DNA from 2 places in the Pontibacter locisalis genome. Region 2 is predicted to be linked to the other one. Evidence: riboswitches for the same ligand, from Rfam matches in the RefSeq annotation. Region 2 holds a riboswitch; the other holds the start of a gene.
What was found. A riboswitch is a leader RNA that binds a small molecule or an ion and turns the genes downstream of it on or off. The one in region 2 is predicted to bind thiamine pyrophosphate.

Region 1: another riboswitch for thiamine pyrophosphate. It lies ahead of ACFSRY_RS20265 (TonB-dependent receptor); the one in region 2 lies ahead of thiS (sulfur carrier protein ThiS).

Annotation. Positions count from the first base shown of each region.
Region 1 is NZ_JBHULU010000039.1:67,518-75,297, reverse strand. It holds gene ACFSRY_RS20285 (T9SS type A sorting domain-containing protein) at 480-770, shown strand; gene ACFSRY_RS20280 (AAA family ATPase) at 882-1,403, shown strand; gene ACFSRY_RS20275 (aldose 1-epimerase family protein) at 1,420-2,295, shown strand; gene ACFSRY_RS20270 (hypothetical protein) at 2,371-2,619, opposite strand; TPP riboswitch at 2,848-2,945, shown strand; gene ACFSRY_RS20265 (TonB-dependent receptor) at 3,006-5,480, shown strand; gene ACFSRY_RS20260 (acyl-CoA dehydrogenase family protein) at 5,618-6,796, shown strand; gene ruvB (Holliday junction branch migration DNA helicase RuvB) at 7,182-7,780, shown strand, end outside.
Region 2 is NZ_JBHULU010000017.1:93,814-101,593, reverse strand. It holds gene ACFSRY_RS13190 (oxidoreductase) at 1-720, opposite strand, end outside; gene ACFSRY_RS13185 (SDR family NAD(P)-dependent oxidoreductase) at 916-1,704, shown strand; gene ACFSRY_RS13180 (endonuclease/exonuclease/phosphatase family protein) at 1,746-1,904, shown strand; TPP riboswitch at 2,783-2,883, shown strand; gene thiS (sulfur carrier protein ThiS) at 2,943-3,146, shown strand; gene thiC (phosphomethylpyrimidine synthase ThiC) at 3,180-5,063, shown strand; gene ACFSRY_RS13165 (thiamine phosphate synthase) at 5,064-5,681, shown strand; gene ACFSRY_RS13160 (hydroxymethylpyrimidine/phosphomethylpyrimidine kinase) at 5,654-6,412, shown strand; gene ACFSRY_RS13155 (thiamine phosphate synthase) at 6,402-7,043, shown strand; gene ACFSRY_RS13150 (thiazole synthase) at 7,045-7,780, shown strand, end outside.

The DNA.
Region 1 (7,780 bases), on a different contig from region 2:
CCCTCTTTACTTTTAATTTTTGTAAAAATTATCCAACAGCAGGTAGCTTTCGTTACAAACAATAAGCTACCTGCTGTTTTTGTTGCCTTAGTGTGTAACAAGCTTAAAATTAGTAGCTTCCACCCCATAATTACATAAAATGTATGTAATTGAATTTACGCTAAAGTCCGTCAAACCCTTGACTGGCTGTTGGATGATACACGCGAAGTAGAATAGATTATATTATATTAATTGCACCCTATAAGACACATGCACACAATTAAAAATAGGTGTGCGACGCCACTAGCACTGTTGTAGCTCTGATTTACCCCCTCAAGAGCTAAAATTTCAACGATAGCTAAAATATAGCAATATGATAAAATCTGCTTTCTCAAAAAGGCAGACTGTACTTCTTTTTGTCTGTTTGAACAGCCTCCTTAATCTTAAAAAGGCGGCTTATAGCCTGGCCCTTTCAGAGCTTTTGTAGAATCAATAGCGGTATGATAGTCAGACAATTTTCATATATACAGAGCAAAGACATCGCTGTCTACCCGGTTCCTTTCTCAGAAAGAGCTACAGTAGAGTTTAAAATAGCTAACTCTGAGAAATATGACATCAACCTGTATGACATGAAAGGCACTTTAGTCAAGCAACTGAAGTCGGGAGTAGGTAAAGCCGGTGAACTGCAGCAGATAGAAGTAGACAGACAGAAGTTGCCGGAAGGTATGTACATAGTGCGCGTTGTGACCAGAGATGGAGCCAAAACAGTGAAGCTGCTGAAGAAAAAGTAATAAGCAGTAAGGAGGCTGTTTAAAAGGCGGGGTGCCGGGAGCTTGCTCTCTGGCACCCCGTTATTTTTAGCATATGCCAAACTGCTCTCATTTTTTCGCGACCTTTGTTAAATGCTTAAAGTCGCTATCACAGGACCAGAATCCACAGGTAAATCTACTTTGTCTGAGCAGCTGGCTTCACACTACAATACAGTTTGGGTGCCGGAGTATGCCCGGAGCTATGTCGGTAATTTAGAGAAGCCTTACACGCTACAGGATATTGAAGCAATTGCTGCAGGGCAACTGGAGCTGGAGCAGAAGCTGGAGAAGGAGGCGAACCAGGTGCTGTTTGCAGACACCGACATGCTGGTGCTGAAGATTTGGAGCGAACATGCCTTTGGCCACTGCCCCACATGGATACAGGAAAAACTTGAGCAGCAAAACTACAACCTTTGCCTGTTGATGGGCGTTGATTTGCCGTGGGAGCCTGATCCACAGCGGGAGCACCCTCACCTGCGAACTTTCTTCTATGAGTGGTACAAAAAGGAGCTCCAGGCATTAGGTGTTCCCTTCGTAGAAGTATCAGGGCAGCAGGAGGAACGGTTAAAACAGGCCAAAAACATAGTGGATAAGCTTCTCAATAAAAATCTCTAATCAGTAAATACAGGATATGCTACACTTCCTAGAGAATGATAACTACAAAGTAGGCATTGAAAGCCGTGGTGCAGAACTACAGCATTTTATCAAAAAGGATGAAAACCTGGAGTTCATCTGGGTTGCGGATCCTGCTATCTGGCCAAACCATGCGCCTAATCTGTTTCCCATTGTAGGTGAGTTGCCACGTCAGCAGTATACCTTTGAGGGTGAAACATACCACATGAAGCGGCACGGCTTTGCCCGTACCAGGGAGTTTGAGGTAGTAGATGAGCATCACGATAAACTGGTATTCGAACTAAAGTATGACGAAGAGACCCTTCGGCAGTATCCGTTTAAGTTCAGGTTGATGATTGCATACAAGCTGGAAGGAAACAGGCTGGATGTGAGTTATCTGGTACGCAATGAAGATGATAAGGCCATATGGTTTTCTGTTGGAGGACATCCGGGTTTTAATGTGCCACTTTACCTGAACGAGCAGTATACTGATTATTTTATTGAATTTAAAGAAGAGGAGACTCTCCGGCGCTATCTGCTTAACGAGGATGGTTTACTGACTGGAGAAACAGAGCCAGTGCTGGATAAAAGCCCCATATTGCCACTCCATCACGATTATTTTAATAAGGATGCACTGGTTTTCAAAAACCTGAGTTCTGATAGATTAGTACTAGCCAGTCGTGTAAGCCCGCGGCGGGTAGAGTTGATTTTCGAGGGGTTTCCATATTTGGGTATCTGGGCTAAGCCAGGGCCTTCGCCTTTTGTTTGTATAGAGCCTTGGTGCGGCATTGCCAGCAGTGTGGGAGATTCAGGAGAGTTAAAGGAGAAAGAGGGGATAAATGAATTAAGGCCAGAACAGGCATTTGAGCGTACGTTTACAATAGCTGTTCATTAAATTTAACCTGCTTAAAAGGAGAAGGGCCCAGTACGAGATTCGTACTGGGCCCTTCTCCTTTTAAGCAGGTTAAAATCATTGCAAAGAAGGTTCAGGAAACTTAGGTACTTTAATATTCCTGAAGTCATACTTTGGTTCAAAATCATTTATCGGTAAAGAAATACCGGGTGGTAGGTCCAAATCTGGCAGATCATCTCCTAGCGGTTCGCCTCCATCATCGTCGCTATCTGTAGATGGCGGACGATTAAACTTCTTACGAGGAGCGAAAGCGTAATAAGCTAATATCGTCAGGAGTGCCATGGTATACAAAATGCTGATCATCATCACGGTTCTATCTTATTCTAATTAATTTCTTCAGCGGACTTCTGCACTGTAAATCAAAGAAATGTGAGCGTGCAGGTTAGAAAGTCCATCTACTGTTTTCAACGTACATTTTAAGTAAGGGGTTATTGCATTTTATGAAAAATAACATGCTACTAACCAGCAAGTAGTATACGTTGGCCATTTGCTTGCGGCTGCCCTTTTGATATAACAGAAAACCCTCTTACCTTTGCCACAGTTTAGGGGTGCCTTATAATAACGGGCTGAGATCATACCCATTGAACCTGATCCGGGTAATGCCGGCGAAGGGAAAAACGCGGGAAACAAAATCAACAGGATGCTAACCCCTGGCATATCTGTATGTTTCATCTTTTTATCATCACCATTTAATGAAAAATTTTTTGTTAGCACTGGCAGTTTTTGTGTTGCCATTGCAGTTGCTTGCACAGTATAAACTGAGCGGGCGTGTGTCTGATGTTGTCACAGGTAAAGCGTTGGTGGGAGCCAATGTAGTTCTGGAGAGCACCAGCACAGGAGTTTCTACCGAACAGAACGGTGCCTTCCAGTTCCAGAGCCTGCCAGCAGGCAGCTATACTTTAAAAGTAAGTTACCTGGGATTCGAGCAGAAGAAAGTAAATGTAAACTTACAGCAGGATGAGTATGTGCAGGTAGCCCTGCGCCCACAGGCACTGCAGGCAAGTGAGGTTGTGGTACAGGCTACTCGTGCCGATGAGAGAACAGGCACTACATTCACGAACGTTAGCAAAGAGGAAATTGAAGATCGGAATTTCGGTCAGGATTTGCCCTATCTACTGGAGCAGGTGCCATCGGTGGTGGTAAACTCTGATGCCGGTGCAGGTGTGGGGTATACCGGAATCCGCATCCGTGGCTCCGATATTACCCGCATCAACGTTACGGTAAATGGTATTCCTATCAATGATTCTGAGAGCCATGGCACCTTCTTTGTGAATATGCCGGACTTTGCCTCTTCGGTGCAGGACATTCAGGTACAGCGCGGGGTGGGAACATCAACCAATGGAGCAGGTGCTTTCGGGGCAAGTATAAATATCCAGACGCAGCAGGTACGTCGTGAGGCCTATGCCGAAACGGATCACAGCTATGGATCTTTTGATACCTGGAAGAACAATGTTCGGTTTGGCACTGGTCTGATCAATGGTAAGTTTGCTTTTGATGGTCGATTATCCCGCATCACGTCAGATGGCTATATTGACCGTGCCTCTTCAGATCTGAAATCGCTGTATTTCTCGGGAGGTTATTTCGGTGAAAGAACATCGGTGAAATTCATTACCTTCTCGGGACAGGAAAAAACATACCAGGCCTGGTATGGCACTCCGGAGGCACTCGTGTATGGCAATGCAGCAGACCTGCAGGATTACATTGACCGTAACTGGATTGAGGGGGCTGATAAAGAGAACCTCCTGACTTCCGGTCGCAGGTACAACTACTATACCTACGACAACGAAACAGACAATTATCAGCAGGATCATTACCAGTTACACTTGTCACACGACTTCCTGCCTGGTCTTACTTTTTCCGGAGCTTTGCACTACACCTATGGTAGAGGTTATTATGAGCAATTTAAAGCTGACGATAAACTATCCAGGTATGGTTTGCCAAATGTGGTAATAGGTGGTGTGGAGATCAAGAGATCCGATATTATCCGCCGCCGCTGGTTAGACAACGATTTTTATGGTGCTACTTATGCGTTGCAGTATCGCCCAGGCAGCCGCTTTAACGCAACACTCGGTGGTGCCTGGAACAGGTACGACGGCCGTCATTTTGGTGAAGTTATCTGGGCACGTTTTGCCTCTACTTCGGATATCCGCGAGAAGTACTACGACAATGATGCCGTTAAGACTGACTTCAACGTTTTTGCAAAGGCCTCCTATGGCTTAACAGACAAATTAAGCGTGTTTGGAGATATACAGGTGCGAAAGATCAATTATGCTTTTGAAGGTTTTGACAATGACCTGGAGAATATGGAGCAGGATGTTGATTATAACTTCTTCAATCCTAAAGCGGGAGTAACGTATCAGTTGCAGCCAGAGCACCAACTATATGCTTCTTATGCCATCGGTAACAGAGAGCCTGTGCGTAAAGACTTTACAGAGTCGACTCCAAACAGCCGTCCAAAGCATGAAACGCTGCGCAATGTTGAAGCTGGTTACAGAGGTTTGATTGGTCTGGCGGAGCTTGCAGGCAGATCTCTTACTGCTGACCTGGAAATAAATTACTTCTACATGGATTATAAGAATCAGTTAGTGGTAACTGGCCAGATAAACGATGTGGGTGCCTACACCAGAACCAATATTGATGACAGCTATCGCCAGGGCATTGAACTGGCCGGTGCTCTAAGGCTTGGTACTGTAGCTACGTTAAGCTCAAATATTGCCTACAGCCAGAACAAAATTGAGAACTTCAACGAGTTTATTGATGATTATGACACAGGAGAGCAAGCTGTTAACAAGTACAATGAAACAACTATTGCGTTCTCACCGGATTTTGTATCAACAAGTCAGCTGGAAGTAGGGTTGATGAAGGGGCTAAAAGCAGCGTTTATTTACAAAACAGTCAGCAAGCAATACTTGGATAACACGGAAAATGAGAGCCGGATTATACCAGCTTACCAGGTAGGAGACCTGCGGCTGAGCTATAACATTGGCTTTAAGAATATCTTGAAAGAGCTGGAGTTAGGCTTACTGGTTAATAACGTGTTCAGTGAGAAATATGCAGCTAATGGGTATACCTTCAGCTACATAGCAGGTGGAGGGCAGGTTACAGAGAACTTTTATTATCCGCAGGCATTGCGCAGTTATCTGTTGTCTGTCGGGCTTAAATTTTAAAACAACAACTAACTGACATTTATCTCAAAGAGCTCTGCCAACTGGCGGAGCTTTTTGTTTTTAACGTATACATGTGGTGATCTTACCGAAAATTTTAACTTTGCGTATTACCCTCTCAAAAACCTTAAAACAAAACTATGGCTTACGAATCATCAGGAGCGCCTGATTACTATAACATCGATGATTTATTAACAGAAGAACACCTGCTTATTCGCCAGACCATGCGCGATTTTGTGAAGCGTGAGATATCGCCTAACATTGAGCAGTGGGCACAGGAGGCACATTTTCCCTCTGAAATTGTAAAGAAGTTTGGTGATGTGGGCGCTTTTGGTCCCACTATACCGACAGAGTACGGTGGGGGTGGCCTTGACTACATCAGCTACGGCATTATTATGCAGGAAATTGAGCGTGGTGACTCCGGTATGCGCTCTACAGCCTCTGTGCAGGGCTCTTTGGTAATGTACCCGATCTATAAGTATGGCTCTGAAGAGCAACGTAAGAAGTACCTGCCCAAGTTGGCAAGCGGGGAGTGGTTAGGCTGTTTCGGGCTTACAGAGCCAGATTTTGGGTCCAATCCGGGCGGTATGGTTACGAACATCAAAGACATGGGTGACCATTACCTGCTCAATGGCTCTAAGATTTGGATTTCCAATTCTCCGGAGTGCCAGGTGGCTGTGGTGTGGGCTAAGAACGAAGAGGGCCGCATTAAAGGCCTGATCGTGGAGCGCGGGATGGAAGGTTTTTCTACGCCGGAAATTCACAACAAGTGGAGCCTCCGGGCCAGTACTACAGGAGAGTTGGTCTTTGATAATGTAAAGGTGCCAAAAGAGAACCTGCTGCCGAACGTAGAAGGCTTGCGTGGTCCACTGGGCTGTCTCGACTCCGCCCGCTACGGTATTTCCTGGGGTGCCATAGGCGCTGCGATAGATTGTTATGAGTCAGCGAGGAAGTACAGCATGGAGCGCATTCAGTTTGACAAGCCAATTGGTGCTTTCCAGCTGACGCAGAAGAAGCTGGCCGAAATGCTGACAGATATTACAAAAGCGCAGCTGCTTGCCTGGCGCCTCGGTACACTCATGAACGAGGGTAAAGCTAATACGCAGCAGATTTCTATGGCCAAGCGCAATAATGTAGACATGGCCCTGCGCATCGCTAGAGAAGCACGCCAGATTCATGGTGGTATGGGTATTACAGGCGAGTATCCTATCATGCGCCATATGATGAACCTTGAGTCTGTGATCACCTATGAAGGTACCCATGATATTCACCTGCTGATAACAGGTGCAGATATCACGGGTATTTCCGCGTTTAAGTAAGAGTTTAATTTTGAATAGAGTACAAAGAAAGGCAGCTACGGGAGTGGCTGCCTTTCTTTATATGAATCAGGATTGGCAGGACCAGAAGATAGGCAAGATGGTTCTCAAAAAAGGTTTGAATCTAAAGTAGAGTTTTCATGTGAAGCAGCCGCTTTTGTATATTATAAGCTATAAGTAATGTGTTAACTTAAGGTGTTGATCCTGAAATATGTTATCCTGCAAATCCTGAACCAAACAAATGCTAATTATATTAGATTTATGGTGAATAACTATAAAATAATTAGCAAAAATGAGTAAATTCGTCTGTTGAAATGGAGCAAAAGAATAGCCGAAACTGTTACCTTTAGGAGTAGCGAAAGCTCATTTGTGAAGAAGAATTAAATTTATGAGAGAAGATTATCTCACCGGCGAAAAGGAGAATATGACGCCGGCCGATCGTGACATAGACAAGGCCCTCCGCCCTCTCAGTTTCCGTGACTTTACCGGTCAGGATAAGGTGGTGGAGAACCTGAAGATTTTTGTGCTGGCTGCCAAGCGCCGTGGCGAGGCATTAGACCACGTGCTGCTGCATGGCCCTCCGGGTTTGGGTAAAACTACTCTGTCGCACATTATCGCCTCAGAGCTGGATTCAGGTATAAAAATGACCTCAGGTCCGGTGCTGGACAAGCCGAGCGATCTGGCAGGCCTGCTCACAAACCTGGAGGCGAACGATGTACTGTTCATCGATGAGATCCATCGCCTGAACCCGATTGTGGAGGAGTACCTGTACTCAGCCATGGAGGATTACAAGATTGACATCATGCTAGACTCTGGCCCTAACGCCCGCTCTGTGCAGATCAGTCTGAATCCGTTTACGCTGATAGGTGCTACTACGCGCTCTGGTTTGCTTACGGCGCCGCTGCGTGCCCGCTTTAGCATCAACTCCCGCTTAGAGTATTACGATGCAGCGCTCCTGACATCAATCGTGAAGCGCTCCTCTTTTTT
Region 2 (7,780 bases):
AATTCTTATTCCTACCAGGAAGTCATTGCCTACTGCCTTGCGGCATTCCTGCGCTGTCTCCACGAGCAGTCTTACTCTGCCCTCCGTGTTGCCGCCGTACTCGTCTTGCCGCTGATTGGTATAGTCCGTGAGAAACTGATCAAGAATATAGCCGTTAGCCCCGTGGATCTCAATACCGTCAAAACCTGCGTCCTTTGCATTCTTTGCTGCCTGCGCAAATCCGTTAACCACATCAGCAATATCATCTTTGCTCATTTCCCTCGGAACAGAAAAAGCACCCTCACCACCATAGAACCCCAGCTTTTCTCCTTTAGGCTGCACAGCAGATGGGCCTATGGTTTCTTGCGCGTGTATATTGCCCTGGGACAAGGCCCCGGCATGCATCAACTGGCAGATGATCTTTGCTCCCGCGTCATGCACACGTTGAATGATTCTTTTCCATCCTGCTATCTGCTCTTCGTTGGCTACCCCCGGCTGGTTCAGATACCCCTGGCTATACTTTTCGTCAGGGTAAGTGCCCTCAGTTATTAAGAGTGCAAAGCCGCCCTTGGCATAACGGGTATAGTACTTCTCCATCGTCTCATTGGGCACCCCGTTACTTTCTGCCGACGTTCTCGTCATGGGGGCGAGGCCGATGCGGTTCCTGAGCTTTAGGTTCCCCAGTCTCCCCTCTGAAAACAACAAAGGATATTTTCGTTTCTCTGTTTCCTGGTTACTCATCTATAAGTTTCTTTTAATTAGATTATCGCCACACCTGCCTTAAAGCAAATTGTGCCATATTTATTAAGAAGTTATATGCAAACAGCTTTAAAAGGTTCTGGAAAACAAGGAATCAGGAAGGGTCAAAAGTCTGTCAGACAGTAAAACTTCAGACTCCTAGTCACGTTTCATGTTAAGAAAACAAAGCGTGTACCTATGGACCTTAAAAATAAGAAAGTGCTGATCACCGGCGGCAGTGCCGGAATAGGAAAATCTATCATTCAGGAGTTGGTGCAACGGGGGGTGCGGGACTTTGCCGTGGTAGGCAGAAGGAAAGAGGCGCTAGACGCGCTGAAGGCAGAAATTCCCAGCGCTAACTTTCTCACCATTCAGGGCAATGTGGCCAAAGTAGAAGATCTCGATAAAGCTATCTCTACAGTATCAGAGGCCTGGGGCGAGCTGGACATCCTCATCAACAACGCCGGGGTGGTAAGCGCCGGCCTGCTCTCCGACCTGAGCGACGAGGACATCATCAACCAAATCAACATCAATGTGACAGGCCTGATCCTGCTGACAAAGAAGGCCCTGCCGCTGCTGATGAAGAGCAAGGAAGGCGCCATTATGAACTTGTCCTCGGGCTACGGGTACATCGCCATGCCGTTCTACAGCGTGTACGCCGCCACGAAGGCGGCTGTGGGCCAGTTCTCTGACGCAATGCGAAGAGAGCTGCACCAGTACCCGATCCACGTGATGACCGTCTACCCTTCAGCCACGGACACTGACATGATGAAAACTGCAGTAGTGGGACAGATGGATACACCAGAGGAAGTGGCCAAGGCTTCTGTTGATGGCCTGCTAAATGGGGAGATCAATGTTATTCTGGGCGGAAAGGAGCGTGAGGAGCAGATAAAGATGAATTTCCTGGAGCCAGAGAAGATAGATGCCTTTGCCGCCGCTAACTACGAGGCCCTCAGGGAGAGAACAAAGCAACATCGCTCCATGTGAGTGGCTGCCTGCATTAAACGAAACACGCTCTTACTTTGTATATGAAGATCGCCACCTACAACGTCAACGGAATCAATGCCCGCTTGCCTGTGCTCCTCGATTGGCTGAAACGTTCGGCTCCGGATGTTGCGTGCCTGCAAGAGCTGAAAGCGCCTCAGGAGAAGTTTCCGGAAAAAGAGTCACCTGGCACCACTGGTTAGATAAGGCAATGTGATGAACAGTATAACAGAGATTTTGTTCAGCGGGACAGACAGATCCGCTATTCTTCCACTTGCAGATAACCATTCAAAATCGCCAAATCCCTGTGGATAAGATTCGATAATTCTATCCTTCGTTCTACAAAACTTAAAAGCCGCTTCATACCATATGAAGCGGCTTTTTTGGTTCAATAATTTATCCCCTTCGGTTGAATCATAGCTGTATTTTCTCACTCCTCGACTGCCAGACACCAAGATGACACAGAGCTAGCGGGTCTACTACTATTAGAAACCCTTGCTCTCACCATTGGAATAGAAGTGGTACATGTCCTGCCATCAACTGTGCACTTGGCAGGCGTCCTAGACAAAAATTTGGGTCTTAAAACAACTTTGTACAAACAGAGCGAACACTTTGGCTATAACAGGAGCTAATTAGCTGATCACCCTCTGCATCGTCTGTGGAGGCCTGGTAGCCTAAACCTTTACATGCTGAAAGCAAAATCTTATGAGCAGGCCTGTCAGGTTACCCGGTTCATGTGGTCGCAGGCATTTTGCATGCCTCCAAGCTTGGCGGAGCCCAGCACCATGATCAGCTTTGAGCCGGAGTGGCTTTACAGGCCAGGTGGCCACCTCAACATGCCCGATCGACGCCTCCATTTATGACTTCCCCAAATCATCACAACCAGCCTTTTTACTACAACACGTATCCAAATAGGAATTCCGGGGAGCGACTATTTAAAGCCACACCTCCCCTATTCCCATATAATCTTGGAAAGCAGGAACGCCTTATTGATGATTCTATTTTAACCTCAGAGAAGTAGCAGTTAATAAATTTATTTTATTCCTTGTTTTTGGAATTTATGATTTTGCTGTTAGCTTTGAGCCGACTTTAGGGGTGTCCTGTAAAATTTTATAGGGCTGAGATTTACCCTTTGAACCTGATGCAGTTCATACTGCCGTAGGGAAAAGCGAATACATACCAGGATTTTTTCAACTCTCTCCAGGTCCATTCCTAAGGTCTTTCGAACCAAATCTACAGGAATGGAAATAGCTGTAAATCAACAAGTACAAACAGTAGCCGACAACTGCACTATACAGCAGTTGCTGCAAACGCTATTGCCTCAGCACCAAAACGGATTTGCTGTTGCAGTCAATAACGCCATTGTCCCGAAGCTAAACTGGGACGACCATCTCTTACACCCCAACGATTCTGTCACCATCATCAGAGCAACGCAGGGCGGTTAAGTCCTGCATATCTTCATCTGTAATTATAGCTTTATGAAAAAAGAAAAAATACCACAGCAACAAACGATCACCCGCACACCTTTCCCGGCATCGCAAAAGGTGTATGTAAAAGGGCAGCTACACGATATTTCGGTGGCAATGCGCGAGATCAGCCTCACTGACACCAAGATATTTGGCTCTGAAGGACAGGTTGAGAAGAATGCATCCGTTACAGTTTATGATACCAGCGGTCCTTACACTGATCCGAACATCGAGATCGATTTAAAGCAAGGCCTGCCTGCCCTGCGTAAGGACTGGATTCTGAACAGAGGCGATGTAGAGGAGCTGAGTGGCGTAACGTCGCAGTATGGTAAACAACGTCTGGCCAACAGCAGCCTGAATTATCTTCGTTTCCAGCACCTGAGCAAGCCGCTCCGTGCTAAGGACGGTCAGAATGTAACGCAGCTGCATTACGCCAAAAAAGGTATCATTACGCCGGAGATGGAGTACATCGCCATCCGAGAGAACCAGCGCATTGACCTGATAAACGAGCACTTGAACGGGCCGAATCCTATACTTGCACACCAGCATGCCGGCCACAGTTTTGGTGCCAATACACCTAAAAGCCACATCACGCCTGAGTTTGTAAGACAGGAAGTAGCAGCTGGTCGTGCTGTGATACCAGCCAACATCAACCACCCGGAGAGCGAGCCGATGATCATCGGGCGCAATTTCCTGGTGAAGATCAACGCCAACATCGGTAACTCAGCTGTTACGTCGAGCATCGAGGAAGAAGTAGAGAAAGCCGTTTGGGCCTGCCGCTGGGGTGCCGATACCATCATGGACCTTTCGACGGGTAAGAACATCCACGAAACCCGCGAGTGGGTAATCCGCAACTCCCCGGTTCCGATCGGTACGGTGCCAATTTACCAGGCTTTGGAGAAAGTAGGTGGTAAAGCAGAGAACCTGACCTGGGAGATCTTCCGCGACACCCTTATTGAGCAGGCAGAGCAGGGCGTGGATTACTTTACAATACATGCCGGTGTGTTGCTGCGGTACGTACCGCTAACGGCCAAGCGTTTAACAGGCATCGTATCCAGAGGTGGTTCTATCATGGCGAAGTGGTGCCTGGCGCATCATAAAGAGAACTTTCTGTACACGCATTTCGAAGAGATCTGCCAGATCATGAAAGCCTATGACGTGTCCTTCTCATTGGGTGACGGCTTGCGCCCCGGCTGCCTGGCTGATGCCAATGATGAGGCTCAGTTTGCGGAGCTGGAGACACTGGGAGAGCTGACGAAGATCGCCTGGAAACACGATGTGCAGACGATCATTGAGGGTCCGGGCCACGTGCCGATGCACATGATCAAGGAGAACATGGACAAGCAGCTGAAGGAGTGCCACGAAGCTCCTTTCTATACCCTTGGGCCACTCACAACTGACATCGCACCGGGTTACGATCACATCACTTCTGCCATTGGTGCAGCTATGATCGGTTGGTTTGGTACGGCTATGCTTTGCTATGTAACGCCAAAAGAACACCTGGGCCTTCCGAACAAAAAAGATGTGAAAGATGGCGTGATCACGTACAAAATTGCGGCACATGCCGCCGACCTGGCCAAAGGACACCCAGGTGCGCAGTACCGCGACAACGCACTGAGTAAGGCACGCTTCGAGTTCCGCTGGGAAGATCAGTTCAACCTGTCACTGGACCCGGACACGGCACGTGAATTCCATGATGAAACACTGCCGGCTGAGGGTGCCAAAATAGCGCACTTCTGCTCTATGTGCGGACCGAACTTCTGCTCCATGAAAATTACGCAGGAAGTACGCGAGTATGCCGACCAGCAAGGTGTACAGGAAACGGAAGCCCTGAAAAAAGGCATGGAAGAGAAAGCTAAGGAGTTTGCCGAAAAAGGCAGTGAGCTATACCTGTAAATGAAACTGATAGTTATCTCCAGTCCTGCCCCGATAACCAGGGAGCCGCTGCGCATCAACGAGTTGTTTGAAGCAGGGCTGGAATACTTTCATGTACGAAAACCAGATTATCCGAAGGAACAGCTAAGGCAGCTACTACAGCAGATACACCCGGAGCATTATTCTAAAATAGCTTTACACCAGCACCACGAGCTGTCAGGTGAATTCGGGATAAACAGGCTGCACTTTACAGAGCAAAGCAGAAGTATAACACCAGCAGCGGAATTGCTGAAACTGAAGTCAGAAGGATATTACCTGAGTACATCTGTGCACTCCACAGAGGCACTGCAGCAGCTCCCCCCCTGCTTTGCCTACACTTTCTTCGGACCAGTGTTCAATAGTATCTCCAAGCCGGGTTATGCTACATCTGTACTAGCTGGCTTTTGTTTGACAGCAGCAGAGAAAGCGGTTCCGGTTATTGCACTGGGTGGAATTGATGCTGAGAAGATAGCGCAGCTGGTACAGATGAACTTTGACGGAGCAGCCATACTTGGCAGCATCTGGAAGCAACCTGAACAGGCGGTTAACAACTTCACAAGAATTAAAGAAAAATGCCAGACACTCGCCCATACGTACTAAGCATCGCCGGTTTCGACCCGAGTGGCGGCGCAGGTATACTTGCCGACATCAAGGCTTTTGAGCAGCACGGTGTCTATGGCTTTGGCGTGTGCTCAGCTTTAACTGTGCAAAGCGATACCGACTTTCTGAAGGTGCAGTGGTTAAGTGCCCAGGAGATTATGGAGCAACTGGAGCCGCTGGTAAGCAAGTTTAAAATCCGTGCCTGCAAGATCGGGATCGGGCAAAGTATGGATGTACTGCTGGAAGTGATTTTATACTTAAAGCGACGCCAGCCACACATTCAGATCGTACTTGATCCGGTTTTAAAAGCCAGCGCCGGTTTCAATTTTCATGGTGCTCTGGAAGATCAACAACTGAAAGCTGTACTGCAGGAGATAACGCTGGCTACTCCGAATTACAACGAGATACAGCAGCTAAATCCTGACCTGCCACCAACAAATGCAGCCAAGGAGATGGCAAAGCGCTGTGCCATACTTTTGAAAGGTGGGCACAACCCGGAAGCGCCGGGAACGGATTATTTATTTACTCAGAATTCCTGCACCCCATTCGAGCCAACATTATTAAGTGTTTCGCCAAAACATGGCTCCGGCTGTGTGCTGTCGGCTTCCATTGCGGCAAACCTGGCACTGGGCTATACTTTAGATGAAGCCTGCCGCCGTGGCAAACGCTACACCGAATCATTTTTAAGCAGTAACGACACCTTACTCGGGTACCATCAACATGATAGCTAAACTACAATACATATCTCAGCAAACGGAATCCTTAACGCATGTTGCGGCCATACATAAGGCCATGGATGCAGGCTGCAAATGGGTGCAGCTACGGGTAAAGCATACTTCGGAGTCTGTTGTGGCCAGCCATGCGGAAGAAGCTAAAAAGCTATGCGCAGAGTATGGCGCAAAACTGATCATCAACGATTACCCGCACATCGCCAAAGCAGTAGAAGCTGATGGTTTGCACCTGGGCCTGCAGGACATGCCACTACAGGAAGCCAGAAGTATAGTGGGGGAAAGTATGATCATAGGCGGCACGGCCAATACCCTGGAGCACATCCGGCAACGTGTGGCAGACGGTGCAGATTACGTTGGGCTGGGGCCTTTTCGCTTCACCACCACCAAAGAAAAGTTAAGTCCGGTGCTGGGCCAGGAAGGGTATACTTCCATACTTCGCCAGTTAGCTGCCGAAGGTATCACGATCCCTGTCATTGCCATTGGCGGTATCGAGGTTACGGATGTTGCGCCGCTTTTACTGGCAGGAGTACATGGCATCGCCGTATCAGGTGCGATTACGTATGCTGCTGATCCAGCAGCCTTTGTCCGTACCATTCAACAATTAACAGCAAACACTACTATAGTCGTATAATATGTTACAGATAGCAGATAAAACATTTCAGTCACGCCTGTTTACCGGCACAGGTAAATTCAGCTCATCCGGTTTAATGGAAGAAGCCTTGCTGGCATCGGGCTCCGAATTGGTAACGGTTGCTTTAAAGCGTGTAGACATACATGCCGAAGAAGATGACATCCTATTTCACCTGAAGCACCCGCACATTAACCTGCTGCCAAATACATCCGGTGTACGCAATGCAAAAGAAGCTGTGTTTGCCGCCCAGTTGGCCCGGGAAGCACTGGAAACAAACTGGGTAAAACTGGAAATCCACCCGGACCCGAAATACCTGTTACCAGACCCCATCGAAACACTGAAAGCAACCGAAGAACTGGCGAAGCTGGGCTTCGTGGTGCTACCTTATATCCATGCAGACCCTGTGCTATGCAAGCGCCTGGAAGAAGCGGGAACCGCAGCCGTTATGCCCCTGGGCTCTCCCATCGGCAGCAACAAAGGTCTGAAAACAATTGATTTCCTGGAGATCATTATCGAGCAGAGCAGGGTGCCGGTGGTGGTGGATGCCGGGATCGGCAGTCCGTCTGATGCAGCGAAGGCAATGGAGTTGGGTGCCGATGCGGTACTGGTAAACACGGCTATCGCCGTATCAGAAAACCCGGTGCAGATGGCAATAGCTTTTAAAATGGCAGTAGAAGCCGGACGGATGGCCTTCGAAGCAAAACTGGCCAAACCGGTGCAACATGCGGCAGCAAGCA